2 regions of the Streptomyces sp. NPDC050161 genome follow, and region 1 is predicted to be linked to the other one. Evidence: predicted binding sites of a transcription regulator. Region 1 holds the regulator's gene; the other holds the start of a gene.
The links. Region 1 encodes HspR, which represses chaperone genes until heat shock. Its sites were predicted from a motif close to TTGAGNNNNNNNNNCTCAA; they were not measured.
Positions count from the first base shown of each region.

Region 2: lon (endopeptidase La) is a predicted target of HspR. The motif match lies at 6,702-6,720, and genes of this name have one in related genera.

Region 1 is NZ_JBITJM010000013.1:92,197-106,841, forward strand. Features, by position in the region: gene ACIBK8_RS21850 (aldose 1-epimerase) at 1-615, opposite strand, end outside; gene ACIBK8_RS21855 (SRPBCC domain-containing protein) at 696-1,616, opposite strand; gene ACIBK8_RS21860 (polyamine aminopropyltransferase) at 1,708-3,396, opposite strand; gene ACIBK8_RS21865 (DUF2617 family protein) at 3,542-4,060, opposite strand; gene ACIBK8_RS21870 (hypothetical protein) at 4,447-4,692, opposite strand; gene ACIBK8_RS21875 (pyridoxal phosphate-dependent aminotransferase) at 4,863-6,047, shown strand; gene ACIBK8_RS21880 (YbjN domain-containing protein) at 6,123-6,653, opposite strand; gene clpB (ATP-dependent chaperone ClpB) at 6,746-9,403, opposite strand; gene ACIBK8_RS21890 (Uma2 family endonuclease) at 9,645-10,217, shown strand; gene ACIBK8_RS21895 (TIGR03618 family F420-dependent PPOX class oxidoreductase) at 10,268-10,672, shown strand; gene ACIBK8_RS21900 (hypothetical protein) at 10,720-11,124, shown strand; gene ACIBK8_RS21905 (heat shock protein transcriptional repressor HspR) at 11,191-11,643, opposite strand; gene dnaJ (molecular chaperone DnaJ) at 11,645-12,823, opposite strand; gene grpE (nucleotide exchange factor GrpE) at 12,869-13,546, opposite strand; gene dnaK (molecular chaperone DnaK) at 13,543-14,645, opposite strand, start outside.
Region 2 is NZ_JBITJM010000001.1:344,527-359,171, forward strand. Features, by position in the region: gene ACIBK8_RS01550 (multifunctional oxoglutarate decarboxylase/oxoglutarate dehydrogenase thiamine pyrophosphate-binding subunit/dihydrolipoyllysine-residue succinyltransferase subunit) at 1-1,464, opposite strand, end outside; gene ACIBK8_RS01555 (ATP-binding protein) at 1,725-2,849, opposite strand; gene ACIBK8_RS01560 (response regulator transcription factor) at 2,846-3,586, opposite strand; gene ACIBK8_RS01565 (spermidine synthase) at 3,733-4,458, opposite strand; gene ACIBK8_RS01570 (rhomboid-like protein) at 4,690-5,571, shown strand; gene ACIBK8_RS01575 (nucleotidyltransferase domain-containing protein) at 5,606-6,430, opposite strand; gene lon (endopeptidase La) at 6,743-9,280, shown strand; gene ACIBK8_RS01585 (lysozyme) at 9,408-10,268, opposite strand; gene ACIBK8_RS01590 (MarR family winged helix-turn-helix transcriptional regulator) at 10,661-11,155, shown strand; gene ACIBK8_RS01595 (hypothetical protein) at 11,246-12,091, opposite strand; gene ACIBK8_RS01600 (nitrate- and nitrite sensing domain-containing protein) at 12,705-14,645, shown strand, end outside.

The DNA of each region.
Region 1 (14,645 bases):
CCGGCGGCCGGTGGGGAGGTGGTCGTCCCCGCGCTCCTCCTGCCAGGCGGCGTCGAAGTCGAGCCGGACACCGGAGCTGCTGCCGCCGGCCGCCTCGTCGCCCGGTGCCACGCCGAGGTGCCGTACGAACCAGGGGTGCCAGCCGGCCTGTGCGGGGAAGGAGTCGCCGGTCGCCTCGACCCCCATGGTCAGGGTGAGCGAGCCGCCGCCGTCGGCCAGTTCGACCAGCTGGGTGACGGTTCCCGGGTACGGCCAGGGGGCCGCGGGGTCGGTGAGGTCGTAGGTGAAGGCGGCCGATGCCGCGTCGGCGCGGGCGGTCTTCCAGCGGAGGTCGCGGCCGGTGCCGTGGATGGCGTGCGGCGGGGAGTTGACCGGCATCCGGTGCAGCTCGGCGCCGTTGCGGAACCGGCCGTGCTCGATCCGGCCGCACCACGGGACCATCGGGAAACAGCCGTACTTCGCGCCCTGCCGCAGCAGTTCGACGCCGCCGACGCGCAGGCTGCCGATCCGGCAGCCTGCGTCCGGATGGACGGTCAACTCGGCGTCTCCGGCGGCCAGCCGTACACCGGTGTCCTGCGCCTGCGCCGCGCTCTGCGTGGGGTTGTCGGTGCTCACGGAAACGACCCTAACGGTGCGCGGCACCGCCCGCCGCGGCACGGGGCGGGCGGTGGAGGTGCGCGTCCGCCGGACGCGCGTCAGCGGCGGCGGCGCAGCACCCGGCCGACGACCACCGCCGACGCCAGCACCACGGCCGCCGCCGGCGCCGCCCAACGCAGCACCGCCGAGGTGCCGTGCGCCTCGGGCACCGGGACCGGCGCGTACCGGCCGCGCGGCGGGGCGTGGTCGACCTCCTCCGCGCTGCGTCCGATCATCGTGCGCCGCGCGTGCGCGGCCTCGGCGGGTGCGTCCTCGTCGTCGTCCTCGCCGTCGTAGGTCTCCCCGTCGTACGTCTGCCCGTCGTAGTTCTCGCCGTCGAAGACCGTGCCGTCGTACATCGCCGCGGCGTCCGCGTCGCTGTGCGGGTCGAGCGACGGCGGCGGCACCTCGACGTCGAACACGCCGCTGTGCGGAGGGTCGGACGGGGCGGAGTCGGCCGCGGGGTCGGGGTGCGCGTCCGTCGGCGTCTTCGTGCCATCGGCCGCGCCCGCCGCGGTGTCAGGCAGCGGGTGCTGTGCCAGGTCGGCGGCGAGGTTGGCGGCGAACTTGTCCAGCAGCCGGCGGCCCGCCGTCCGTGCCGCCTGGCCGGTGATCCCGGCGAGCCGGCCCCCGCTGCGCAGCGTGCCGGAACACCGCAGCGTGGTGCCGGGGCCCGGCTCCGTGGCCGGGGCGATGCGTACGTCGAGGGTCAGCGTCACGGTGCCGTCGCCGCGCGCCTCCGTGCCGTGCGCCTCGATGGTCACGGCTGCGGCGCCCTGCTCCTCGCCCGCCGCACCCGCGGAGACGGACAGCGCGCCGCGGTAGGTGATGGTGGAGCCGCCGATGCGGAGCCGCAGCCGGCCCTGGGGGCGGTGCGGGACGGTATCGGCGTCGAGCTGGACTCCGGGGACGCAGCGCGCCACCCGCGGCGGCTCGGTGAGAGCCTGCCGCACGGTCCCGGCGGGAAACGGAACGTACATCTCATGCTCCATGACACGGGAGCCTACCCAGCGTCCGCACAGCCGTGCCCGTCCCCGCACAACTTTCTCGGTGCCCACGGCGCGCACCCCGTCAGCCCTGGTAGCGGGGGTGCATCAGCGTCGAGGGCGGCAGGCCGCCGATCCGGTCGCGGGCCTGTGCACGGGCCCCGGCCCGCAGGGCGGTGCGGGCGGCGGGCGGCAGCTTCGTGGTGGCCGTCGCCGCTTCGAGGTCCGGCGGCTGCCGCCCGGCCAGGACGAAGCCCCACCAGCCGAGCCCGCTCGGCGTGCGTGCCGCGGCCGGGACGCGGGGTCCGGTCCGGTGGCCGGCGAACCGTCCCGGCGAACGGTAGGGAACGGTCCGCAGCCCCACCGAGCGCAGCGTCGCGTCCACCGTCCAGAAGCACCGCGCCCGCGCCACCGGCGGTCCGGCGTGCACCACGATCCGCCCGTCCCCGGCCAGCGCCCGCGCCGCGAGCCCGTAGAACTCCTGCGAGTAGAGCTTGGTGCCCGCGGTCATGCCGGGGTCGGGGAGGTCGGAGACGATGACGTCGTACGGGGCCGAACGGCGGCCCCTGCCGCGGGCGCCCTCGCGCCGCAGCCAGTCGAAGGCGTCCGCGGTCACCAGCCGCACCCGGGGATCGTCCAGCGCGTGGCGGTTGAGGGCGGCGAGGCCGGGGTCCGTGCGCGCCAACCGGGCCAGTTCCGCGTCGAGTTCGACGACGGTCACCGAACGGACCTTGCGGTGGCGGAGGATCTCGCGGACGGCCAGGCCGTCGCCGCCGCCCAGCACCAGCACCCGGCCGTGCGGCCCGCCGGCCATCGCCGGGTGCACCAGCGCCTGGTGGTAGCGGGACTCGTTGTCGGCGCTGACCTGTAGCCGGCCGTCCAGATAGAGCGCGAGCGGCGCGCCGGAACCTTTCCTCCCATGCGCCGCACCGTCTGCGGCCCCCGCGCCTCCCGTCATCACCACCTCCTGGACGCCGGTCTGCACGGCGACCCGTGCGGCGGATCCGTACACCGCCTGCCGGGCGGCGCGCTCGAACGGCGCGGCCAGCAGCACGGCCGCCGCGAGCAGCGCGAGCACCAGGACGTTGACGGCCAGCAGCATCCAGCGCGCCCGCGCGGTCAGGTCGTGGCGGAACAGCCACAGCACCAGCGCGCCGCCGGCCGCGGCGTTGACCGCGCCGGTCACCAGGGCGCCGGTCAACTGGCCCAGCAGCGGCAGCAGAAGAAACGGAAAGGCCAGGCCGCCGACGAGCGCTCCCACGTAGTCGGCGGCGAAGAGGTCGGCGACCGCGCCGCCCGCGTCCTGCCTGCGCACCCGCTGGATCAGCGTCATCAGCAGCGGCACCTCGGCGCCGACCAGCACGCCGATGGCGAGCGAGAAGCCGACGAGCGCGGCGCGGGACTGGCCGTACCAGGCGAAGCAGGCATACAGCGCCATCGCCGAGCAGCCGCCGACCAGGGCGAGGCAGGACTCCACGGCGCCGAAGCCGACCGCGGCCCGGCAGCGCAGCCGTTTGGCGAGCAGTGCGCCGATGCCCATGGCGAAGACCATCACCGACAGCACGACGGATGACTGGGTGACGGAGTCGCCGTCCAAGTAGGTGGCCAGCGCCACCAGTTCGAGTTCGTACACCAGGCCGCAGGCGGCGCAGACGAAGACCGCGGCGAGCACGAGCAGCCGTCCGAGCCCGGACGGTACCGGCAGTCGCGCCGGCTGGGTGACCTCCGGCGGCACGAAAGCGCCGGTTCTGACGGTCTCTTGCAGGTCGATCATGAAATGAACGCTACGTGACGATTCCGTACGTATTTGTCACCCACACGAGTGCAGTCTGCTTTCTACACACGGGAGTTGGAGCGCGAAGGGGCGGGCGGGCCCACGCCCTCCGCGCCCCGTCGCGCCCCCTGCGGAGCGCCGCAGGTCAGACCGCCGCGACGGCCCGCACACCCACCCGGGTACGGGTGGCGACCAGGCGCCCCTCCTGGGGATAGGCGTGCCAGGTACGCCAGCGCACCTGACCCTGCCGCCGCTGCGCCAGCATCGCGGTGAAGGCGTGCGGCGAGCCGGGGAACGTCCCGGCCAGACCGTGGGGGTGTTCGGCGACCAGCGCGAGCAGTTCCTGCGCGCGCCCCGCGAACGAGCCGCGCGACAGCGTCTCCACATGCGCGGCGAATTCGTACTCCCAGTCACCCAGCCGCTTGGCCACACCGAGCGGGAGCGGCGTACTGCTGCCCGGCATGCAGGCGACGGTCTCGGAACAGGTGCCGCGCTCCTCTTCCAGCAGTACTTGATGCGAGGCCCCCAGAAGCCTCAACTGCACCTGGGCGTCGTCTAGTCGAAGGTCGAGTACCGCCAGGGCCGGCAGGGGTTCCCTGCCCAGCGCCCAGGCAAGATCTGATGCACGGGTATCGGTATAGGCCGTTGTCAGGGTCGTGAGCATGGGTTCGGCTCCGCAAGCACGCAGTGGATGGTGGGCCGGCCCGCCCCGGAGAAGGATCAGGGATATGACTGCCTGCCGGCTCGTGCCCACGTGGGGTCCGAGAACTGGGGGATTCTCAAGGAGAGGGAATCACGAATGCCCTGTCGTCCACAGCGTTTTTACCCATCTTCGCCGGGTTTCCATCCCTCAGAGGGCCCTACAGTTCAGTTGTTCAACACCCAAGCGTTCAGCGGGTGTTGAGGGAAGAGGGGCGGCCCGTGAACGGAGAGCGCCACGGGCATGATCCAGTCGCATGTGCGGCCCTGCGGACACCCTCGGGGCCGCCGGGCGGGCCGCCGTGAAAACCCCGCGGCCCGGCGTCCGGCGCCCGCTCCCCCGCGTCCGGCTCAGCAGGATCCGCCGCAGGACGAACCCCCGCCGCCACCCCCGCAGCCGTGATGGCCGCCACCGCCGCCGCACCCGTGATGCCCGCCGTGGTGGCCGCCGCCGAGACCGCCGTCGCTGCCGCCGCCGACCCACCAGCTGCCGCCCGCACCCCGCGTCCCGCGACCGGCTCCCGCACCGCCGCGGGACAGCACGGACACCAGCCCCAGCACCACCGCGACCACCACTATGAAGACGACGAAACCCATCCGCCCCACACTCCTTCCGCTCCCCCGAAGCGAGGCACCCGCCCCGTCCGGCGCCCCCGCCACGAGGCGAATGACACCGGTGTTCTTTGTTCGTTCGGGGCTGCTTCCCGGCAATTCCGATCCCCATGCACAGTTGAGGAACTCCAGAGGTTCGGCGGAGGATGGCGCGCATGGACCGACCGCTGCTCAACCGCCGCCTCGCCGAGTTCGGCACGACGATCTTCGCCGAGATGTCGGCGCTCGCCGTACGGACCAACTCCCTCAACCTCGGTCAGGGATTCCCCGACGCCGACGGACCCGAAGAGGTCAGGGAGGCCGCGGTACGCGCGCTGCGCGACGGCCGCGGCAACCAGTACCCGCCGGGCCCCGGCGTCCCCGAACTGCGCACCGCCGTCGCCGCGCACCAGCAGCGGTTCTACGGCCACCTCGGCCTGAGCTGCGACCCCGACACCGAGGTCCTGGTCACCGCGGGCGCCACCGAAGCGATCGCCGCCTCGCTGCTGGCCCTGCTGGAGCCGGGCGACGAGGTCATCGCGCTGGAGCCGTACTACGACTCGTACGCCGCCTGCATCGCGATGGCCGGCGGCACCCGCGTCCCGGTGACCCTCCGCCCGGACCCGGAGAGCGGCACCTACGCACTCGACCTGGACGAACTGCGCGACGCCGTCACCGACCGCACCCGCCTCATCCTCCTCAACACCCCGCACAACCCCACCGGGACCGTCCTGTCCCGCGACGAGCTGGCCGAGATCGCCCGCCTGGCCTGCGAACGCGACCTCCTCGTGATCACCGACGAGGTCTACGAACACCTGGTCTTCGAGGGCGAGCACCTGCCCCTCGCGTCCTTCCCCGGCATGCACGGGCGGACCGTCACCATCGGCTCGGCGGGCAAGACCTTCTCCTTCACCGGATGGAAGGTCGGCTGGGTCACCGCGGCCCCCGAGCTGATCAGCGCCGTCCGCTCGGCGAAGCAGTTCCTCACCTACGTCTCGGCCGGTCCCTTCCAGTACGCCGTCGCCGAGGCGCTCGCGCTGCCCGACGACTACTTCACGGCGCTGCGGGACGACCTGCGCGCCAAGCGCGACATCCTGGCCCGCGGCCTGGCCGACGCCGGTTTCGGCGTCTACCGCCCGGCCGGCACCTACTTCATCACCACCGACATCCGCCCCCTCGGCTTCGACGACGGCTTCGCCTTCTGCCGGGCGCTGCCCGAGCGGGCCGGCGTCGTCGCCATCCCCAACGCCGTCTTCTACGACCACCGGGACGAGGGCGCCCCCTTCGTGCGCTTCGCGTTCTGCAAGAGCACCGACGTCCTCCAGGACGCGGCGGCGCGGCTGAAGACCCTGGCCGGCTGACGGACCCGGACGCGCGCGGGCCCCCGGAGCAGATCGCTCCGGGGGCCCGCGCGCACCGTGGCCGGCGGGAGGGTCTCAGCCCTCGTCCTCGCCCGGCTTCTCGTCGCCTTCGATCTCGGACTCCAGGCCGAGCTGCTCGACGATCCACTTGTCGAACTCGATCGACGCGCGGACCCAGCTGACGGTGCTCGACACGAAGTGTTCGAGCGCGACGCCGGTGCCGATCAGCATCGACGCCTCACCGATCAGGCGGACGGTGCCGTCGTCGTGGGTGTGGGTGTAGGCCTTGGGCCACAGCGTCCGGCGGTTCCAGTCGTCGATCGCCTCCAGCAGCTTCGACTTGTCGTCGATGCCGTGCGGGCGGTCGTAGAACGTACGGACGGAGAAGATCTGCTGCTCCTCCTCCCCACGGAACATGAAGTACGTGCGGAACTGCTCCCACGGGGCGGCGAGATCGCCTTCCTCGTCGACTACGTACTTCAGCTCCATCTGGTCGAGGAGCTGCTTGACCAAGTCCTGGTCGGGCACGACGGGCCCCTCAGGCCCCGACGGCTGCGGTTCGGGCTGGCCCCCGAAATTCGGAATCGAGGACGGGTCGATGCTCACCGTGGATTTCCCTTCGTATGGTCTGCGCCATTCTCCGCCATGCCCGCCCCGTCCTGGCAAGCCGAACGGGGCGGGGCGGATCGTGGCGCCGCTCAGACGGCCGCGCGGGCCGGCTCCACGGAGAGGTGGTCGCCGTCGACGTCCACCCGCACGGTGTCGCCGTCCAGCACCTCGCCCGCCAGGATGGCGCGCGCCAGCTGGTCGCCGATGGCCGTCTGGACCAGGCGGCGCAGCGGGCGGGCACCGTAGGACAGGTCCGGTGCCGGGGCGCCGTCGACCGGTTCCCTGCCGAGCCAGGCGAGCCAGGTCAGGGCCTGGTCGGTGACGTCCAGCGTCAGCCTGCGGTCGGCGAGGCGGCCCTGGAGGTGGTCGAGCTGGATCCGGGCGATCCGCTGGAGCTGGTCCGTGCCGAGCGGGTGGAAGACCACCACGTCGTCGAGGCGGTTGAGGAACTCCGGGCGGAAGGAGCCGCGGACGGTCTCCAGGACCTTCTCCTTCTTCTGGTCCTCCTTGAGCAGGGGGTCCATCAGGAAGTTCGAGCCGAGGTTGGAGGTCAGGATGAGGATGGTGTTGCGGAAGTCGACGGTGCGGCCCTGGCCGTCGGTGAGCCGGCCGTCGTCCAGCACCTGGAGGAGGACGTCGAAGACCTCGTGGTGGGCCTTCTCGACCTCGTCCAGGAGCACCACGGAGTACGGGCGGCGGCGTACCGACTCGGTGAGCTGGCCGCCCTCCTCGTAGCCGACGTAGCCGGGCGGAGCGCCGACCAGCCGGGCGACGGAGTGCTTCTCGCCGTACTCGCTCATGTCGATGCGGACCATCGCCCGCTCGTCGTCGAAGAGGAAGTCGGCGAGCGCCTTGGCCAGTTCGGTCTTGCCGACGCCGGTCGGGCCGAGGAAGAGGAACGAGCCGGTGGGGCGGTCCGGGTCGGCGATGCCCGCGCGGGTGCGGCGCACCGCGTCCGACACGGACCGTACGGCCTCGCGCTGGCCGATCAGCCGCTTGCCCAGCTCCTCCTCCATGCGCAGCAGCTTCTGCGTCTCGCCTTCGAGGAGGCGGCCGGCGGGGATGCCGGTCCAGGCGCCGACCACGTCCGCGATGTCGTCGGGGCCGACCTCCTCCTTGACCATCGGCGCCGTGGCGCTCCCGCCGTCGGCGCCCTTGCTCGCCTCCTGCTCGGCCTCCGCCTCGGCGGCTGCCTCCAACTCCCGCTCCAGGCCGGGGATTTCGCCGTAGAGCAGCTTGGACGCGGTGTCGAAGTCGCCGTCGCGCTGCGCGCGGTCGGCCTGGCCACGCAGCTCGTCGAGCTTCTCCTTCAGCTCACCGACGCGGTTGAGGCCCTGCTTCTCCTTCTCCCAGCGGGCGGTCAGGCCGCGCAGCTCCTCCTCCTTGTCGGCGAGGTCCTTGCGCAGCTTCTCCAGCCGCTGGACGGAACCGGCGTCGGTCTCGTTCTTGAGCGCCAGCTCCTCCATGCGCAGCCGGTCGACGGACCGCTGGAGCTCGTCGATCTCGACCGGCGAGGAGTCGATCTCCATCCGCAGCCGCGACGCGGCCTCGTCGACCAGGTCGATGGCCTTGTCGGGGAGGAACCGGGAGGTGATGTAGCGGTCGGAGAGGGTGGCAGCCGCGACCAGCGCGGAGTCCGCGATGACGACCTTGTGGTGCGCCTCGTAGCGCCCCTTGAGGCCGCGCAGGATGGCCACCGTGTCCTCGACGGTCGGCTCGGCGACCAGCACCTGCTGGAAGCGCCGCTCCAGCGCCGGGTCCTTCTCGATCCGCTCGCGGTACTCGTCGAGGGTGGTCGCGCCGACCATCCGCAGCTCGCCGCGGGCCAGCATCGGCTTGAGCATGTTGCCCGCGTCCATCGCGGAGTCGCCGCCCGCGCCCGCGCCGACGACCGTGTGCAGCTCGTCGATGAAGGTGATGACCTGGCCGTCGCTGGACTTGATCTCCGCGAGCACGGTCTTGAGCCGTTCCTCGAACTCGCCGCGGTACTTCGCGCCGGCGACCATCGCCCCCAGGTCGAGCGCGACCAGCCGCTTGTTGCGCAGCGACTCGGGCACGTCGCCCTTGACGATGCGCTGGGCCAGCCCCTCGACGACCGCGGTCTTGCCGACACCCGGCTCGCCGATCAGCACCGGGTTGTTCTTCGTCCGCCGGGACAGCACCTGCACGACGCGGCGGATCTCGTGGTCCCGGCCGATGACCGGGTCGAGCTTGCCGTCACGGGCCGCCGCCGTGAGGTCCGTACCGAACTTCTCCAGCGCCTTGTACGTGCCCTCCGGGTCGGCGTTGGTCACCCGGCGCCCGTCGCGCGCCTCCTCGAAGGCCGCCAGCAGCTTCTTGGCGGACGCGCCCTGGTGCTCCAGCAGCTCACCGGTGGCGCCGCCCTTGGCCGCGATGCCGATGAGCAGGTGCTCGGTGGAGACGTAGGCGTCGCCCAGTTCCTTGGCGCGCTGCGCGGCGTCCGCGATGACGGCGAGCAGCTCGCGGTCCGGCTGCGGCGGCGCGACCGTCGAGCCCTGCACGCTGGGCAGCGCGGCGAGCCTGCGCTCGGCCCCCGACCGCAGCGCCGCGGCGTCCGCGCCGACGGCGGCCAGCAGGTCGGTGATGTTCGCGTTGCTGTCGGCCTGGCCCGCCAGGAGCGCGAGCAGCAGATGCGCGGACGTCATGTCCGCATGTCCGGCGGCCACCGCCCGCTCGTTGGCGGCGCTCAGCACTTCCCGGCTCTTGTTGGTCAGCTCGGCGTCCACGTTCGCGCGTTCCTCCTCGTACTCGTGCTGTGATCCTGGGGCCGACCCGAGGCCGGTCTGCTCACACCAACGTGCGATAAGTTGAGTCTATTCCACTCAAGGTTGTTTCGGGGCCTGCGCTCGGCACTTTTCCGGGCGCAGGGGCCCACACGTGTGAGTGAACCGGGCCGGATCCGGCTCCGCCACCGGCGGCCGTCGAGGAGGCTGGCCTTCCAGCACAAGGAGGTGCAGCATGACGGCTATGGCACACGAGCCCATGCCTACGCAGACGGACATCCTCCTCGAAGGGTTTCTCGCCCTGGACACCCCAACCGGCTTCAGGGCCGAGCTCATCGAGGGGGAGATCGTTGTGACACCGCCACCGGACGGCGACCACGAGGACTACTTGAGCACCGTCTTCAAACAGGTGTTGCGGAAGTCCGCAACACCCATGGACCTCTCGGGGCACAAAGGGCTCGTCCTCTCCGGGTCCGGGGCCCTGCCCGCGGACCACGTGATCCCCGACGCCACGTTCGCCCCGGAGGCTCTCCGCCTCTTCCGGGGAGCACCCCCCTGGATGCCCAGCGACGGCGTCACGATGGTCGTCGAGGTGACATCGAGCAAGCCTGCCAAGGACCGCGTCGCCAAGCGCCACGGCTACGCCCGCGCCGGCATCCCGCTCCACCTCCTCGTGGACCGTGGCAAGTCCGCGACCACCCTGTTCAGCGAGCCGGAGGGAGGCGATTACCTGACCCGCCACACCGCCCTCTTCGGCAAGCCCCTCCCCCTCCCCGCCCCCTTCTCCTTCGACCTGGAGACCGGCGACTTCCTGTGAGGCCGCGAGCGCCCTCCCCACGGCCCGCGGCCCGCATTACCCTTCCCCCCATGGCCCACGACCTCGCCGCCCTCAGCCCCGAGTACCTCACCTTCTGGGGCGAGTACTTCATGCCGACGCTGACCACCCTGCGCCCGGACGGCACCCCGCACGTCGTCCCGGTCGGCGTCACCTACGACGCGGGCGAGCGGATCGCGCGGATCATCACCCGCAAGGGCAGCACCAAGGTCAAGAACGTCCGGGCCGCGGGCGCGGACGGCGCACGGGTCGCGGTGTGCCAGGTCGACCGCGGTCGCTGGGCGACGCTTGAGGGCATCGCGCGGGTGCGGACGGACGCCGACGCGGTGGCGGACGCCGTCCACCGGTACGCCGAGCGCTACGGCAGGACGCCGGGCCCCAACCCCGACCGCGTCATGATCGAGATCGCGGTGACCAAGGCACTCGGCCGCGCCTGAGGCGGGGGTATCGTCGCCCCCACCGTCGCGACGCCCCGGAGGGCACGATGAACGCGGTCCGTGTCACGGCGATCGCCTGCCTGATGCCGCTGTCCGAGCTGGACGAGGAACCGTTCCTGGTCGACGACCGCGGCCAGCACGAGATGTGCGGACAGTGGGCGGCGGCCCGTGACTTCCACCTGACCTGCCGGCTCAGCCTGCACCGCCTGCGCGCCGACCACGACCAGCTGTGGCGCGACGTCGAGCAGGGCCTCGTCGACGTGTTCGTGGCGCCGCACCGCAGAGTGCTGGAGCACGCCGTCGACGACGCCGACGCCTTCGCCGAGCGGTGCGCGGCGGCCGGCGTGCGGCTGGCGACCGCCGACCTCGACGAGCCGGTCTACACCCCGGCGATGAAGTCGCACGTGCACCGCAGGCTGTCGATGCCGACCGCGGGCTACAACGGCTGCTAGGCCCTGCCGGGCCGCGGGCAGGCGAAAGGGCCGGGTCTCCCCGGCCCTTCCCCCGCTCGGATGGCGCTACTCGCCGCGCTTGGGGCGCCACACCACCAGCGCGCTGGTCTGCTGCACGTCCTGGTACGGCACCAGGTCGCGGCGGTAGGAGGCGTGCACCGCCGCCTCGCGCTGCTGCATCGCGCTGGCCGCGCCCTCCAGGGCGCCCTGGAGTTCGGCGACCCGCTGCTGGAGCGCGGCCACCTGGTTCTCCAGCTCGATGATGCGCTTGATGCCGGCGAGGTTGATGCCCTCGTCCTGGGACAACTGCTGCACCGTACGGAGCAGTTCGATGTCCCGGGCGGAATAGCGGCGGCCCCGCCCGGCCGTGCGGTCGGGCGAGACCAGGCCCAGCCGGTCGTACTGCCGCAGGGTCTGCGGATGCAGGCCGGAGAGCTGAGCCGCGACGGAGATGACGTACACCGGCGAATCTTCGGTCAGTTCATACGGGTTCCGACGATGCCCGCCCCGGCTGTCCATCTCAAGCTCCCTTCGCGGCCTGGAACAGCTCTGCCCGCGGATCCTCTCCCGCGGTCGCCTCGCGATAGGCCGCCAGCGATTCCCTGGCCTTGTCGCCGAGTTCCTGAGGAACGACCACCTCTATGGTGACCAGCAGGTCGCCGCGGGTGCCGTCCTTGCGGGCCGCGCCCTTGCCCCGGGCCCGCATGGTGCGTCCGTTGGGAGTGCCGGGCGCGATCTTCAGCGTCACCGGCGGGCCGCCCAGCGTCGGCACCCGGACCTCGCCGCCGAGCGCGGCCTCCGGGAAGGTGACCGGCACCGTGACGGTGAGGTTGTCGCCCTTGCGGCCGAAGACGGGGTGGCTGTCGACGTGGACCACGACGTACAAGTCGCCCGCCGGGCCGCCCTGTTCACCAGGAGTGCCCTTGCCGCGCAGCCGGATGCGCTGCCCGTCCGACACCCCGGCCGGGATGCGGACCTGCATCGTGCGCGCGCTCGTCGCCCGGCCGCTGCCCTTGCAGACCTCGCACGGATCCTGGGCGATCAGGCCCCGGCCCTTGCAGTCGGCGCACGGATCGGTGAGGGAGAAGCCGCCGCCCGCGCCCCGGCTGACCTGCCCGGTGCCGACGCAGGTCGGGCAGACCCGCGGCGTACCGTTCTTGTCGCCGGTGCCCGAGCACGCCTTGCACGGCGCCTGGCTGGACATCCGCAGCGGGACCGTGGCCCCGTCCACCGCCTCGGTGAAGCTGAGCGTCACCTCGGACTCGACGTCCTGGCCGCGGCGCGGCTGGGTACGTGTCCCGGCGCCGCCGCGGTTGAAGAGGCCGCCGAAGACGTCCCCGAGCCCGCCGCCGAAGCCGCCGCCCTGCCCTTGTCCCTGGCCCTGCGAGCCCCCGAAGAGGTCGCCCAGGTCGAAGTTGAAGCTGCCGCCGCCCGCGCCGGGGCCCGGCCGGTAGCCGCCGTTGCCGAACAGCGCCCGCGCCTCGTCGTACTCCTTGCGGCGCTTGGGGTCACCGAGGATGTCGTTCGCCTCGGAGATCTCCTTGAAGCGCTCCTCGGCCCTGGCGTCACCGGTGTTGGCGTCCGGGTGGTTCTCCCGGGCGAGCTTGCGGTACGCCTTCTTGATCTCGGCGTCGGTGGCGTCCTTGGGGACGCCGAGGACCTTGTAGTAGTCCTTCTCGACGAAGTCCTTGGTGCTCATCCCCGACGTCCCTCCTTCCGCGTCTTCTTCTCTGCCGTCCGCACGTCAGCCCTCGTCCGGGCCACCGTTTTCCTCGTCCGAAGGCTTGCTGTCCTCTTCGGAGGCGGACTTGGTGCCCTGGGCACCCGGCTGCGGCTCGGCGACCGCGACCCGCGCGGGGCGGATCGTTCGTTCACCGATGCGATACCCGGGCTGAAGGATCGCCACGCACGTCGTCTCCGTGACGTCGGGCGCGTACGAATGCATCAGGGCTTCGTGGATCGTCGGGTCGAAGGGCTCGCCCTCCTTGCCGAACTGCTGGAGGCCCAGCTTGGCGACCACGGTCTCCATGGATTCGGCGACCGACTTGAAGCCGCCGACCAGCTCGCCGTGCTCACGGGCACGGCCCACGTCGTCGAGCACCGGAAGGAGCTCGGACAGGAGGTTCGCCGCGGCGATCTCCTTGACCGTGACCCGGTCCCGCTCGACCCGGCGGCGGTAGTTCTGGTACTCCGCCTGGAGCCGCTGGAGGTCCGCGGTGCGCTCGTTGAGCGCCGTACGCACCTGGTCCAGCTGCGCCGTGAGCGCGATGTCGGATGTGTCGGGCTTGTCGTCCCCGGCCGGGGCCGAGCCCGCCTTGTCGGCGGACTCGGCACGCTGCGCCGCGTCGTCAGGGTGTCCTGCGGACTCGGTGCCGGAAGGGACGTCGGGCTTCTCCTCGAAGCCCGGGGTCTCCTCCGTCACGCGGCACCATCCTTCTTCGGCTTCTCGTCGTCGACGATCTCGGCGTCCACGACGTCGTCATCGGCCTTGGCCTGCTCGGCGCCCTCGGCACCCGCAGCACCCTCGGCGCCACCCGCGGCCTGGGCGTCGGCGTACATGGCCTGGCCCAGCTTCTGCGAGACGGCGGCGACCTTCTCGGTGGCGGTGCGGATCTCGGCGGTGTCCTCGCCCTTGAGCTTTTCCTTCAGCTCGCCGACGGCGGTCTCGACCTCGGTCTTGACCTCGGCGGGGACCTTCTCCTCGTTGTCCTTGAGGAACTTCTCCGTCTGGTAGACGAGCTGCTCGCCCTGGTTACGGGCCTCGGCGGCCTCGCGGCGCTTGGTGTCCTCGTCCGCGTACTGCTCCGCCTCCTGGCGCATGCGGTCGACCTCGTCCTTCGGCAGCGAGGAGCCGCCGGTGACGGTCATCTTCTGCTCCTTGCCCGTGCCCAGGTCCTTCGCGGTCACGTGCATGATGCCGTTGGCGTCGATGTCGAAGGAGACCTCGATCTGCGGGACGCCACGCGGGGCCGGCGGCAGACCGGTCAGCTCGAACATCCCGAGCTTCTTGTTGTACGCCGCGATCTCGCGCTCGCCCTGGTAGACCTGGATCTGCACGGAGGGCTGGTTGTCCTCGGCGGTGGTGAAGATCTCGGACCGCTTGGTCGGGATCGTCGTGTTCCGCTCGATGAGCTTGGTCATGATGCCGCCCTTGGTCTCAATACCGAGGGACAGCGGGGTGACGTCCAGCAGGAGGACGTCCTTGACCTCACCCTTGAGGACACCGGCCTGGAGGGTGGCGCCGATGGCGACGACCTCGTCCGGGTTGACGCCCTTGTTGGCGTCCTTGCCACCGGTCAGCTCCTTGACCAGCTCGGCGACGGCCGGCATACGGGTCGAGCCGCCGACCAGCACCACGTGGTCGATCTCGGACAGCTCGATGCCGGCGTCCTTGATGACGTTGTGGAACGGGGTCTTGCAACGCTCCAGGAGGTCCGCGGTCAGCTGCTGGAACTGCGAGCGCGTGAGCTTCTCGTCCAGGTGCAGCGGGCCCTCGGCGGAGGCGGTGATGTAGGGAAGGT
Region 2 (14,645 bases), on a different contig from region 1:
CGAGTCACGCAGCACGCCCAGGATGTCGCGCAGCTTCATCATGGTCTTGCCGGAGAAGCCGCCGACCGCGAACTCGCGCTCCAGGTCCCACAGAGTGAGGCCGTGCTCGATGATGTCGAGGTCGGGGTGCTTGCGCTGGTGGTACTCCAGCGGGTCGGTGTCGGCCATGACGTGGCCGCGGACCCGGTAGGAGTGGATCAGGTCGAAGACCCGCGCGGCCTTGGTGACGTCGTCGTCGTGGGAGACGTCGATGTCGCGCAGCCAGCGGACCGGCTCGTACGGGATCCGCAGCGACTTGAAGATGTCGTCGAAGAAGTCGTTCTCGCCGAGCAGCAGCTGGCTCATGATGCGCAGGAACTCGCCGGAGGCGGCGCCCTGGATCACGCGGTGGTCGTACGTGCTGGTCAGCGTCATGACCTTGGAGACACCGAGCTTGTTCAGGGCGTCCTGCGACGTGCCCTGGAACTCCGCGGGGTAGTCCATCGCGCCGACGCCGATGATGAGGCCCTGTCCGGGCATCAGGCGGGGCACGGAGTGGACGGTGCCGATGCCGCCCGGGTTCGTCAGCGACGCGGTGACTCCGGTGAAGTCCTCCATCGTCAGCTTGTTGGTGCGGGCCCGGCGGACGATGTCCTCGTAGGCCTGCCAGAACTCGAAGAAGGTCAGCGTCTCGGCCTTCTTGATGGCGGCGACGACGAGCTGGCGGTCGCCGTTCGGCTTCACCAGGTCGATGGCCAGACCGAGGTTGACGTGCTCGGGCTTGACCAGCGTCGGCTTGCCGTCCTTCTCCGCGAAGGAGTGGTTCATCGACGGCATGGCCTTGAGGGCCTGCACCATCGCGTACCCGATGAGGTGGGTGAAGGAGACCTTCCCACCGCGGGCGCGCTTGAGGTGGTTGTTGATGACGATGCGGTTGTCGAAGAGCAGCTTCACCGGCACCGCGCGCACGGACGTGGCCGTCGGCAGCTCCAGCGAGGCGTTCATGTTCTTCGCGACCGCGGCGGACGGGCCGCGCAGGGTGACCAGCTCCGGACCTGCCGGAGCCTCCTTGGCGTCGGCCGCGGCGGGCTTGGCCGCGGGCTTCGCGGCCGGAGCCTTCGCCGGAGCGGCCTTGGCCGGAGCCGCCTGGGCGGGCGCCGGAGCGCTCGCCGCGGGCTTCGCCGGTGCGGCCGGAGCGGCCTGGGCGGCGGGCTTCGGCTGGGCCGGCGGGGTCGGGGACTGCGCCGGTGCGGCCGGAGCGGGGGCAGAGCCCTCCGCCGGCTGGCTGGGCGCGGTGGCGCCGCCCGGCTTGTAGTCGGCGAAGAAGTCCCACCAGGCTCGGTCTACCGAGTTCGGGTCCTGGAGGTACTGCTGGTAGATCTCGTCGACGAGCCACTCATTTGCACCGAACGCAGCGGCAGGGGACTTTCCCTGCCCGTCTTGGTCGGTCGAGATGCTCGAGCTGTTGGGGGACTGTGGCGACACGGCGGCAACCGCCCTCTTCCGCTTCCTAAGGTGGTGGACAGCGGGAATAAAGGCTACGCCTCTTGTGACCATTGGTGCAGTCCGGGAGGGCCACTCGTCGCGCACGTCACATTCACCGATGGGTTTCAAGGCATGACTTGGCGGGAAACACACGGGGTTTGCCTGCGTGAGGGTAGGACTCAGCGCCGCGGCACCCCGTCAGACGGGCGCGAGGCGCCATCTGATGCGTGCTTCCGCCACCGACCCTACGCCACGGGCCGTCAACCTCGATGTGACTCCGTTCCCGGAAGGGCGACCCGGATGCGGCACCCACGGGTGGATTCGGCCACCCCGATCCGGCCGCCGTGCAGATCCACCGCCCAGCGCGCGATCGCCAGGCCGAGTCCGGTGCCCCCGTCGGCCCCCGGCCCCGACGCCGCGGGACCGCCGCGGTTGAAACGCTCGAAGACGCGGTAGCGCTCCGACTCGGGAATGCCGGGCCCCTCGTCCTGCACGTCCAGCTCCAGGCTCTCGGGCCCCTCGCCCCGCCGGGCGTGCACGGTGACCCGCCCGTGCCGCGGGCTGTGCTTGATCGCGTTGTCGATCAGATTGGCCACGACCTGGTGCAGCCGCTCGGCGTCCGCGTACGCGGTCAGCTCCGGGGGCGAGACGTCGAGGTGCAGATGGACGTCCGTCCGGGTGTGGGTGCCGGATCCGGCGAGCCCGGCCAGGGTCGAGGCGCCGCGGCTCATGTTGGCTTCCTTGAGCACGCCCGACAGGTAGGGCCACACCTCGAAGCGGCGGCTGTGCAGCGGCACCACGCCGTTGTCCAGGCGGGAGAGGTCCAGCAGGTGCTCGACCAGCCTGCCGAGCCGCTCGGTCTGCTTCAGCGCCGTCCGCATCGTCTCCGGATCGGGCTCGGAGACCCCGTCCACGACGTTCTCCAGCACCGCACGCAGCGCGGCGATCGGCGTCCGCAGTTCGTGCGAGACGTTCGCGACCAGTTCCTTGCGGTGGGTGTCCACCGCCTCCAGGTCGGCGGCCATGCGGTTGAACGCGTCCGCCAGGTCGCCGAACTCGTCCCGGCGCTCCGAGCGGACCCGGCGCGTGTAGTCGCCCTGCGCCATCGACCGCGTCACGTCGGTCATCTCGCCGAGCGGCGCGGTCAGGCTGTTCGCCACGAACTGGGTGATCAGCAGCGAGGCGATGATCGAGAAGACGGTGATCACCCGTAGCTCGGTCGCCGAGTGCATCGCCACGAACACCAGCAGCGTCGTGATGATCACCGAGACGATGACCAGCGCACCCAGCGCGGCCTTCACCGAACGGTAGGGGTCCAGCGGTCGCAGCCCGTCCCAGAGCCGCTCGCCCAGCCCGCGGGCGCGGGCCTGCCACCACCGCGTCATGCGGGCGGGGTCTCCAGGGCGTAGCCGACGCCGTGGACCGTGCGGATGCGCTCGGCGCCGATCTTGCGGCGCAGTGCCTTGATGTGGCTGTCGACCGTGCGCGTCCCGGAGGCGTCCGCCCAGTCCCACACCTCGGCCAGCAGCTGTTCGCGGGAGAGCACCGCGCGCGGGGTGTTCGCCAGGCAGACCAGCAGGTCGAACTCGGTGGGTGTCAGGTGGACATCGGCGCCGCGCACCCGCACCCGGCGCTGCGCGTGGTCGATCTCCAGCTCGCCCAGGCGCAGGATGCCGCTGCGCGGAGTGTGCGCGGCCAGCGCGGCGCGCTCGACGCGGCGCAGCAGGACGTGCACCCGCGCGGCCAGCTCCCGCATCGAGAACGGCTTGGTCATGTAGTCGTCGGCGCCGACCCCGAGCCCGACCAGCATGTCGGTCTCGTCGTCCCGCGCGGTCAGCATCATCACCGGCACCGGGCGCTGGGCCTGGACCCGGCGGCACACCTCCAGGCCGTCGAAGCCCGGCAGCATCACGTCCAGGACCAGCAGGTCGGGCTGCCACGCCTCGGCGGTGTCCACCGCGGCCGGGCCGTCGGTGGCGGTCTGCACCTGGAAGCCCTCGGCGCGCAGCCGGGCCGCGATGGCGTCCACGATCGTCGGGTCGTCCTCGACGACCAGCACCCGGCGCTGGGCGCCCGGCGTGGCCGCGGCGGTACCGCCCTGGCTGGTCTGAGTCTGGTCCATCGCCCGCCCCTGCATGTCCCCGTGTGCGTGGTCGCGTAGTGCTGGACGAGGCGGCCCGGCAGCGCGCAGCCCGCCGGTGGGGGCGGGCGGTGTCGCGCCGGACTCCTGTCCAGGGGAGCAGCGTAAGGGCACGGTGTGACTGTCGGCTACGCGCCCTTGCGCGCGAGATGCACCACGTCGGGGACGCCTCGGGCAACAGGGATCTCTTCCGTACGTACCCCCTGGAATCCGGCATTCCGGAGGGCGAGGTCGAAGGCGGGCGACGGCTGGGCCGACCAGACGGCGAGCACACCGCCCGGTGCGAGCCGGTCCCGGCAGACCGCGAGACCGGCCGGTGTGTAGAGGCCGTCGTTGTCCTCGGTGACCGTCCAGTCGGGTCCGTTGTCGATGTCCAGGCACAGCGCGTCGAAGGTCTCCCGGCCCGCGCCGTCGCGCAGGTGGGCGACCAGATCCGCGTGCACGATCCGCGTCCGCGGGTCCGCCAGGGCGTCGCCGGAGAGTTCCGCCAGCGGCCCACGGCGGTGCCAGTCGATCACCGCGGCCTCCCGCTCGACGACCGTGATCCTGCCCCAGCGCTCCTCCTGCACCGCCCTGACCAGGGAAATCCCGACGCCCAGGCCGCCGATCAGCACGGTGGGGCGCAGCCGGTCCTGCGGCAGCCCGGCCAGTGCGGCGTCGATCAGCAGCCGCTCGGACCTGCCGTCGGACGTGTCCATCAGGAAGCAGCCGTTGGCAATGATCTCGTAGACCGCCGCGTCACCTGCGCGGCGCCGCCGCAGGACCACTTCGCCGTACGGGCCCTCGCGGCGGTCGAGGGTGCGCGGGCCTTCGGGGAGGCCGGCCGTCGAGGGAAAAGGGGGAACGGGAGCCATGCGGCCATCCTGGCGGGCCCGGTCCGCGGTGGTCCACCTTCCGGGGGCGCGGCGCCGGAGCGGACGTGGTGCACCCCGTTCGGGTTGCCCGCGGTGACGCACTTGTGACGCACTTCACTTACACAGCTCGCTCATGGGTTGAACAGGCACGCTGTCCCGCACGTTGTGCACAGCGGAGCGCGGCTGGGGAGACGGCCGACGCGAGCGCCTGAACGGAAGGAGCCCGGAACGGTGAGCTTGGTGGACACCGCGGACGCCGCGGACACCGCGCGGGCGGGCACCGGACCGGCCGGGCTCGGGAGGCTGCCCCGGCAGCCCGCCGGACCGCCGTCCGTACGCGCCGACGAGGCCGCGCCGCAGGCCGGGCCCGCGTCTGACACCGCCGTCGCGGACACCGTCCCCGCGGCGGGGCGGGCGCGCGTGGTGGCCGCGCTGAGCCGGCTCCGGCTGCTGCTGCCCAGCCCCACCGGCACCCCCTTCACCTTCGGTTACACGCTCGTCCTCCTGGTGACCTCCTTCATCGCCGCCCACGCCGCCCCCGCGTTCGTCGGCGAGCTGCTGCGCGGCTCCAGCACCGACGTCGCGCACCTCACCCACACCCCGCTGCTGGTACTCGTCGCCAGCGCCCTGTGGATAGCCGGCGGGGTGACCTCGGGGTTCGCCGTCGCCTTCCTGTTCGTGCTGACGGCCCTGGAGCGCCGCATCGGGGGCCTGGGCGCCGCCGCGGTGTTCACCGGCGGCCACGTACTGGCCACCCTCGCCACGGAACTGCCGGTCGGCTTCGCCGTCGCCGCAGGCCAGCTGCCGGTCAGCTCGCTGCACCGCCTCGACTACGGGATCAGCTTCGGCGTGATGACCTGCACCGGCGCGCTCGCGGGACTGCTGCCGGGACGGCTGAGGTGGCCGCTGCTGGCCGGCGTCGGCTACCTGGCCGTCGGCGACGTGGTGGCCTTCGTCGACCCGATGGCGGCCTGGGGCCACCTCCTCGCGCTCGCCCTCGGGGTGGCGAGCTGGCCGCTGCTCCGCCGCCGTCGCGCCCGGCGGGCCCGCCCGGAACCGCTGCGCGGCGACCTCGGCCACCCGGCCCTGGCGACGCCGCCGCCGAGGTCCTGAACGAGGCGCCGACGGGGCGTCCTGGTAACGGAGTTCAGGCGGCCAGGAGGTCCGCGATCTCCTGGTGGAGGGAGACGGGGAGAGTGAGGTCCCACCGGGCGGCGGCCTCCGTGGCGAGATCGCGGCTCCACCGCCAGCTGTGCCGGGCCGCGGCGCGGACCGCAGCCGGCTCCGCGGCGGCCGTGGTCGTGGCGTAGCGGGCGCGGTCGTCGGCCGGCAGGTCGTGCTCCAGGTTGCGGCTCGGGGTGAGCCAGTGCGCGGTGGATTCGCGCAGCAGGCGGCACAGCTGGAGCTGCGACGGGGCGACGACGGTGTGCAGCAGGGCGTGGGCGCGTGCGGTCTCGCCGCGGGCCAGCACCTGGGCGAGCATCAGGGTCCAGTTGGCCAGCTCGGCGGTGAGCTGCCGGGCCGTGCCGACCGGCTCGGGCGGGACGAAGGCGGCGAGCCCGCGGGCCGCTTCGGTCAGCCGCCCGCTGCGGTCGAGCAGGATCGCGGCGTCCGGGTCGGGCAGCTGCACCATGCCGCGCCAGGAGGGGACTTCATTGATGCCGGGGCCTGCCGCCTCGACGTGGAACTCCCCGCGCATCAGATCGTCGAAGACGACGGCGAGGATCCCGTACATGTTGGTGTAGGCCAGCTTCAGCGGGGCCAGCCGCTCGATGAACTCCCGTCCGTCGAAGGCGTCGGCGTCCTGGTCGCGCACGTAGAGGTACGCCTCGATGTCCGAGTACGCGTCGGCCTCGCCGAGCGTCCAGGAGCCGTACAGCAGGACGCCGTCCAGCCGGGGTTCGGCGCGGGCGGCCTCGCGCAGCCGCTCGATGCGGCGGTCGAGCGCGGGGGTGGGGGTGTGGTGGGGCATGGGTCTCCTGAGCGGTGCGGGCGGCATGCGCCGGGTGGTGCCCGTGCGGCATGGCATGCGGACGGTCCCGGTGGCTGCCGGGTGGTGGATCTCGGGGTCGCGGACCGTGCGCGCGTACTCAGGAAAAGACGCCCATGGGGCGCACTGTACCGGGGAGTTGGGGGAGGGGGAGGGGCACGGATGCGCCCGGCCGGTCGGGGTGACCGGGGTGTCCGGGCTCTGATCGCTCACGGCGAACACGGGCCGGGGAACATCTGCCGGGCGCTCTGCATTGAGTGGGTACAGCTCAACTTGCCTGCCGAAGGGGAGATCATGGCTTCGTCGTCCGCCTCACTCACTCTGCCCGTGCTGCCCCTCGATGACGAGGTGGTGCTGCCCGGCATGGTGGTGCCGCTGGATCTGTCCGACATCGACGTCCGGGCCGCGGTGGAGGCCGCGCAGGCAGCCGCCGCACCGGGTAACAAGCCGGAGGTGCTGCTTGTGCCCCGGATCGGGGGCGCGTCCCGCGCGGCGTCCGGGACCGGCACCTACACGGCGATCGGCACGCTCGGACGGATCGAGCAGGTCGGACGGCTGTCCGACGGCGATCCCGGTGCGCTGATCCGCGGCCTTCACCGGGTCCGTATCGGGGTCGGCACGACCGGTCCCGGCGCCGCACTGTGGGTGGAGGGCAGCGCCATCGAGGAGACGGTGCCGGGTTCGGGACCGGACGAGTCCGGCCGGGAGGGCGCGCTGCCCGGCGCCGTCACCGAACTGGTCACCGAGTACAAGGCGCTGGCCACCAGCTGGCTGCGCAAGCGCGGCGCCTGGCAGGTCGTGGACCGGGTGCAGCAGATCGAGGACGTGGCGGCGCTCGCCGACAACTCGGGCTACTCGCCGTTCCTGACCATCGAACAGAAGGTGCGCCTGCTGGAGACCGTCGACCCGGTCGCCCGGCTGAAGTACGCCACCGAAGTGCTGCGCGAGCACCTCGCCGAGCAGGACGTCGCCGAGTCCATCGCCAAGGACGTCCAGGAGGGTGTCGACAAGCAGCAGCGGGAATTCCTGCTGCGGCGGCAGATGGAGGCGGTCCGCAAGGAACTGGCGGAGATCAACGGCGACGCGGAGGACGAGGGCGGGGACTACCGCGCCCGGGTGGAGGCGGCCGGCCTGCCCGCGGACGTCCGCAAGGCCGCCCTCAAGGAGGTCGACAAGCTGGAGCGGTCCAGCGACCAGAGCCCGGAGGGTTCCTGGATCCGCAACTGGCTGGACACCGTCCTGGAACTGCCGTGGAACGAGCGGACCGAGGACGCGTACGACATCCCGGGCGCCCGGGAGGTGCTGGACGCCGACCACGCGGGCCTGGAGGACGTCAAGGAGCGCATCACCGAGTACCTGGCCGTCCGCAAGCGGCGGGCCGAGCGCGGCATGGGTCTGGTGGGCCGGGCCGGTGACGGCGCCGCGGCGGATGGCGGAAGCGCAGGTCAGGGCGGCGGGCGCCGGTCGGGTGGCGCGGTGCTCGCGCTGGTCGGACCGCCCGGGGTCGGCAAGACCTCGCTGGGTGAGTCCGTCGCGCGGGCCATGGGCCGCAGGTTCGTCCGGGTCGCGCTCGGCGGGGTGCGGGACGAGGCGGAGATCCGCGGGCACCGGCGCACGTACGTCGGCGCGCTGCCCGGACGGATCGTGCGGGCGGTCAAGGAAGCCGGTTCGATGAACCCGGTGGTGCTGCTCGACGAGATCGACAAGGTGGGCTCCGACTACCGCGGCGACCCGGCAGCCGCCCTCCTGGAGGTCCTGGACCCGGCGCAGAACCACACCTTCCGCGACCACTACCTGGAGGTCGAACTCGACCTCAGCGACGTGGTGTTCCTGGCCACCGCCAACGTCCTGGAGGCCATCCCCGAGCCGTTGCTCGACCGGATGGAGCTGGTGCGCCTCGACGGCTACACCGAGGACGAGAAGGTCGTCATCGCCCGGGACCACCTCCTGCCGCGCCAGCTGGAGCGGGCCGGTCTCGAACCGGGCGAGGTGACCGTCGGGGACGACGCGCTGCGCAAGCTGGCGGGCGAGTACACCCGCGAGGCCGGTGTGCGGAATCTGGAGCGCGCGGTGTCCAGGCTGCTGCGCAAGGTGGCGGCCCAGCACGAACTGGGCGAGCGGGAGCTGCCGTTCGCGGTCGGCGCCGGGCAGCTGCGCCCGCTGATCGGGCGACCGCACCACACGCCCGAGTCGGCGCAGGACCCGGCCGAGCGGCGGACCGCGGTGCCCGGCGTGGTCACCGGCCTGGCCGTCACCGGAGCGGGCGGCGACGTGCTGTACGTCGAGGCGTCGCTCGCCGATCCGGAAACCGGCGCATCGGGGCTCCAGTTGACCGGGCAGCTCGGCGACGTGATGAAGGAGTCGGCTCACATCGCGCTGTCGTTCCTGCGCTCGCACGGCGCGGAACTGGAGCTTCCGGTGGGCGATCTCAAGGAGCGCGGCGTGCATCTGCACGTCCCGGCGGGCGCCGTCCCCAAGGACGGGCCGAGCGCCGGCGTGACGATGACCACCGCACTGGCCTCGCTGCTGTCGGGGCGGCAGGTGCGGCCCGATGTGGCGATGACCGGTGAGGTCTCGCTGACCGGGCGGGTGCTGCCGGTCGGCGGCGTCAAGCAGAAGCTGCTCGCCGCGCACCGTGCGGGGATCACGACGGTGATCATCCCGCAGCGCAACGAACCGGACCTGGACGAGGTGCCGGCCGAGATCCTGGACGCGCTCGACGTCCACCCGGTCTCGGACGTCCGCCGGGTGCTGGAGCTGGCGCTGACCGACGCGGCGGCCCCGGTGCGCGCACCCGGGGCGCCGGCCAGGGAGATCCCTGCCGCGGCGTGACGGACGCGGCAGGAGCAGGCCCCTCCCGCACGAACACGCGGGAGGGGCCGCGGTGCTGCCCGGCGCCCCGGCCGGATCAGGTCCGGCGGGCCCGGTCGCCGTCAGCCGTCGCCGTCAGCCGTCGCCGTCAGCCGTTGGCGAGCGCCTGGAGCCGGTCGTAGGCGCCGTTGAACTTGTTGTGGTCGCCGACGGTCGGTCCGGTCGAGGTGTACTGCCAGATGGTGTGGAAGCCCCAGCCGGCCGGGAGTTCACCGACCGAGGAGCCGTAGCGCGGCACCCACAGCGGGTTGACGCTGCCGAATCCGGCGTAGTTGCCCGTGCACTGCTTCCACCAGCTGGTGGAGGTGTAGATGACGGCGTCCCGCCCGGTGCGCGCCTTGTAGGTCGAAAACCAGTCCTTCATCCAGTTGACGAGCCCGCTCGCGCTGAGCCCGTAACAGGTCGACCCGTAGGGGTTGTACTCCATGTCCAGCGCGCCCGGCAGGGTCTTGCCGTCCTTGGACCAGCCGCCGCCGTGGTCGACGAAGTAGTTGGCCTGGGCGGCGCCGCTGGAGGTGTCGGGTGTGGCGAAGTGGTACGCGCCGCGGATCATCCCGGCGTTGTAGGAGCCGTTGTACTGCTGCGCGAAGTACGGATTGACGTAGCTGGTGGACTCGGTCGCCTTGACGTAGGCGAACTTCACGCCGCTGCTCCACAGCGTCGCCCAGGCGACGTTGCCCTGGTGGCCGCTGACGTCCACGCCCTCGACGCCGGCGAGCAGGCCGCGGGCCGGTGCGCCGTCGGTCGCGGTGCCTTCGTGGGCGGCGATCTGGGAGCCGGCCCAGTCCTGCCCGGGGTGGGTGGGTTCCGGTGCGTCCTTGCCCGCGGCTGCCTGCGCGGACGCGGTGGCGGACACCCCGACGAGCAGGGAGAGGGCGGTGAAGAGGATCCCGGCCGCGCTCGCCAGCGTGCGCGAGCGGTGGGGGGAGCCGGACCTGTGCACGGTCATGCGTGCCTCCGAAGCGGTGGTGGGTGACCTGAGGGGGGTAAGGACCCGCGGCGGGCCGCGGTCCGGCGGCACCGCCACCGGGGTGCGGTGACGCGGGTGCGCAGTACGGGAACGAGCGTGACCTGCGGGGGATACGAGCGCGTGGAGCGTGGCGACGACGTACGGGGACGCGGGACGTGGGACGCGGACGTGAAGAGCGGTGACCGGCAGCCGCGGGCAGCACGACTATTGGTGTGGCCATGCCAGAAAGACGATACGCGCGTAGACCGTGGCGATAAAAGGGGGGCGCGGGGCTGCCGTTGGTCTAATCCTGCGAAATACTGGCCAAGCTGCGGCTTCGGCGGCAGCCGGAGGAAACTTTCACGACGGGGAAAGCCGGAAAGGGCGCTGACGTGCACAACACCGGAGCCGACGGAACGACGGCGGACGGCGAACCGAGTGGTGTGGACCACGTATTCCTGTCACTGGAACGCGAGTTGGCGGTATTCCTCCGCCGGGCCCGCGCCTCGTCCGGCGAATTGGCCAGGGAAGTCCACCCCGACCTGGAATCGGCCGCCTACGGCCTGCTCGTCCGCCTCGCGGACGCCGGCGCCCAGCGGGCCACCGAACTGGCCGGGTACTTCGGCGTCGGCAAGGCGACGATGAGCCGCCAGCTGCACGCCCTGGAGCAGCTCGGTCTCGTCGCCAGGGAGCCCGATCCGGCCGACGGGCGGGCGGTCCTGGTGCGCATCACCGACGAGGGCCGCGACCGCTTCAACCGGGTGCGCAACGCCCGCCGGGCCCGCTACGCCCGCAGCCTGGCCGCCTGGGACCGCCAGGAAGTCGCCGAACTCGGCCGCCTGCTGCACCGCCTCAACGCCGAACAGGACGGCGACGACGCCTCGTAGGGCGTCCGACGGTTCGCTAAACCCGTATCCCCGAGCCCGTCCGGAACTCGCCCTTGCCCGGGGCGCCCGCACCGTCTACGGCCCGGCGCGTCACGGCTGTACGAAGACCACCGCCGCGTCGTCCCGTGGCTTGCCGCGCGGGTGGGTGGCGCCCTCCGGGTCCGCCGCCTCCGCCGCCCGCACCTCGTCGATCAGGGCCTGCGGCCCCCGCTCCGCCACCAGCGCCGCGCAGTGCGCCCAGGAGCCCTTACGGAAGACCTCGACCCAGCGGCCGGCGCCGTCGCTCAGCGCGGTCAGCGAACGGACGTCGGCGCGCGGCGTGCGGCCGGTGACCGCGCGGGCCGCCACCGAAGGATCGGCCGCCGCGGTGAAGAACCCGCCGTCGGCGTTGCGCAGCGCCTCGACGGCGCGGCCGTACTCCCGGCCCGCCGCGGCGCGTTCGGCCGAGCCGCGCGGCAGGGCCCGCACGGCGTCGCGCTGCGCGCGGACGGCGGGCGGCAGTTCGTCGAGGCGGGGGTCGAGCACCGGGTGCACACGGCCGTCCGCGCCCTCCAGGAGGAGCACCGAATCGGACAGCACGAGGTGCTCGACGTCCTCCCCCGACCAGCGCGCCAGCACCACGGTTGCCTGCGGCGTGCGTACGTGAGAAAGGTCACAGGTCGACCGGTGAATGTCGGCCGTACGGGAGATGGCCGCGGCCAGTACCTCAGGGAGCGTCATATCCCGGCGTGAAACCGACAGTTCGAGCAGCGCGCCGCCGAGCCGGGCGGTGAACCAGGACACCTCGTGCACGCAGCCGTAGTCGTCAGCGGGCGGCGTCACGCCGTCCAGGAGCACCAGGACTCCGCCCTGGCCGGAGGCGGGAAGGGCGACGGACGCGTAGTCCTCGTTCGGGAGTTGGGGATCGCCGGGCTCGGTGGCGAGTTCGATGCGCATGGCCGCAAGTCTGCCGGAGCGCGGCGGGCCCGCCGGTGGCCGGACGTGTGCGGGTCGCCCGGCGGGCGGGGCGGGGGAGTGCGCGGACCGGGACGGGCCGGGGTGCGGGGCGGCGCGGTGCGGGCGCGCATCTTTGCAGGAGCCGACCGGTTCTCCAAACCTGTACCAGGGTTGCGAGGGGTTGCAACGGGCATTGCCCGTGCGCGGAAGTTGATGGTCAACTTCTGATTGATGTTCACTCATTCGCGTGGCCGGGCAAGCGTTGCCGAGCCACTGCGCGGAGCCGGTGGAAGGGTCAATTCCCGGATCATGGGGGCGGGCCAGGACATTCGTAGCGTCGCGCAAAGCCGGGCTGTTTCCCTTCGCGGAAGTGTGCACTGCTGCGGTTTTCGCGCAGGTCCGCCCCGCGAGCGGAAACCGAGCCGGACCCGCGCGCCACACGGCGTGGGCAGGCGAGACAGGAATGCGAGCAGCGGTGCGGAAGAAGCGGCTTCGGGGCAGCGCAGGGAAGCCGGGAACACCGGCCCGTTCGGTCTCAGGACCGGGTACGGGAGCGGACCCCGGTTCGGACACGACGTCCGGTGGCGACCCCGCGCGCAGACGCCCCGCGCGGGTGCGTAACCGTCTCGTGGGCGCGGTGGCCGTGGTGGCCGCCGCCGTCCTGGGCGCCGGCGCCCCCGCCCTGGTCGCCGCGGCCGATCAGGCACAGGCCGGGCAGCGCCTGGTGGACCTCGCCGAGCTGGACTCCCGCGCCATCGCGCTCGCGCACTCCCTGGCCGACGAACGCGACAGCATGACCGAGTACGTCGCCACCGGCCGCAGCGCACAGTCCGGCGCCGGCGCGTCCGAGGCACAGCGCTCCCGCGTGGACCGGCAACTCCGCGACCTGCGCGCCGAGGCCCAGGACGCGTCCGGTGACACCCCCGGCTACGTCGCCGCCGAGAAGCTGCTCGCCGCGCTGCCGCAGACCCGCCAGGACGCACTGTCCGGCTCCGGGCCCGCCGAAGACACCTTCGCCGCGTACACCAGGGTCGTCCAGGCGCTCGGCGCCATCTCCGAGGACATCGCCCGTGCGCTGCCCGCCCGCGACGACGGGGCCGACGCCGACACCCGCGCACTGCCCTCGCTCGGCCGCGCCGTCGACCAGGCAGCCGCCACCCGCGCCCTGCTGATCGCCGCGCTGCACGCCGGCGGACCGCAGGCCAAGCTGACCGGCGCCGCCCAGCTGACGCACCTGCGCGAACAGGGCGCGCTCGCCGACTTCGCCCAACTGGCAGGCGAGAAGTCCCAGGACAGCTACGACAGCACCGTCAACGGCGCGGACGTCACCACCGCCGAGCGCTACCTCACCCGGCTCACCGACCAGCCGCACCTGGACGCGGCCGACCTGGCCCTGAGCCGCGAGCGGGTGCAGTCCACCCTCACCGCCCGCATCGGCCTGATGCGCGGCGTCGAGTCCGCCATGGCCACCCAGGACATCCAGCGGCTCGCCGCGCTGCGCGACGACGACGTGACCGCGCTGGAGATCCGGATCGGCCTCGTCGGGCTCTGCCTGCTGCTCGCCGTCGGCATGAGCATCTCCGCCGCGCGCTCCATGACGCGCCCGCTGGCCGCGCTGCGGCTCGGCGCCAAGCGGGTCGCCGCCGACCCCGCGCACGAGGACCCGGTCGCCTTCAAGGGCAAGAACGACGAGTTCGCCGACACCGTGCGCGCCGTCAACGCGCTGCACGCGCAGGTCGGCGAGGTGGCCAGGCGGACCGCGGAACTGGAGGGCGAGCGCGGCCGGCTGATCACCGGGCGGCAGCGTCTCGCCGACGAGCGCGAGGTGCTCAACGACGAGCGGGCGGCGCTGAAGCAGGAGGTGGCGGCCCTCACCGAGCGGCTCGCCGCGCTCCGCACCGGCGTGCACGGCCGGTTCGTCAACCTCTCGCTGCGCACCGTCGGCCTGGTCGAGCGCCAGCTCGGCGTCATCGAATCGCTGGAGGAGAGCGAGCAGGACCCCGAGCGCCTGGAAACCCTCTTCAAGCTCGACCACTTCGCCGCACGGATGCGCCGCAACAGCGAGAACCTGCTGGTCCTGGCGGGTGCCGAGCAGCACGGCACCGGACACCCGGGGCCGGTGCCGCTGCTGGACGTGCTGCGGGCCTCGGTCAGCGAGATCGAGCGCTACGACCGGGTCCGCATCCAGTCCCTGCCGCCGCACTCCCAGGTCGCCGGGTTCGCCGCCGACGACATCAGCCACCTCGTCGCCGAACTCCTGGAGAACGCCACCGCGTTCTCGCCGCCTGACGCGCACGTCGAGCTGTCCGGCTGGCTGCTGGAGAGCGGCGAGGTGATGCTCTCCGTCCAGGACGAGGGCATCGGCATGACCGCCGACCGGCTGGCCGAGCTGAACGACCGGCTGGCGGACGCGGAGGCGGCATCGACGTCCGAGACCGTCGACGAGGCGCTGGGCCTCGGCCTGTACGTCGTGGTGCGGCTGGCCGCCCGGCACGGCGTCCGGGTCCAGCTGCGCGCCCAGAACCAGGGCGGCGTGACCGCGGTCGTGGTGCTG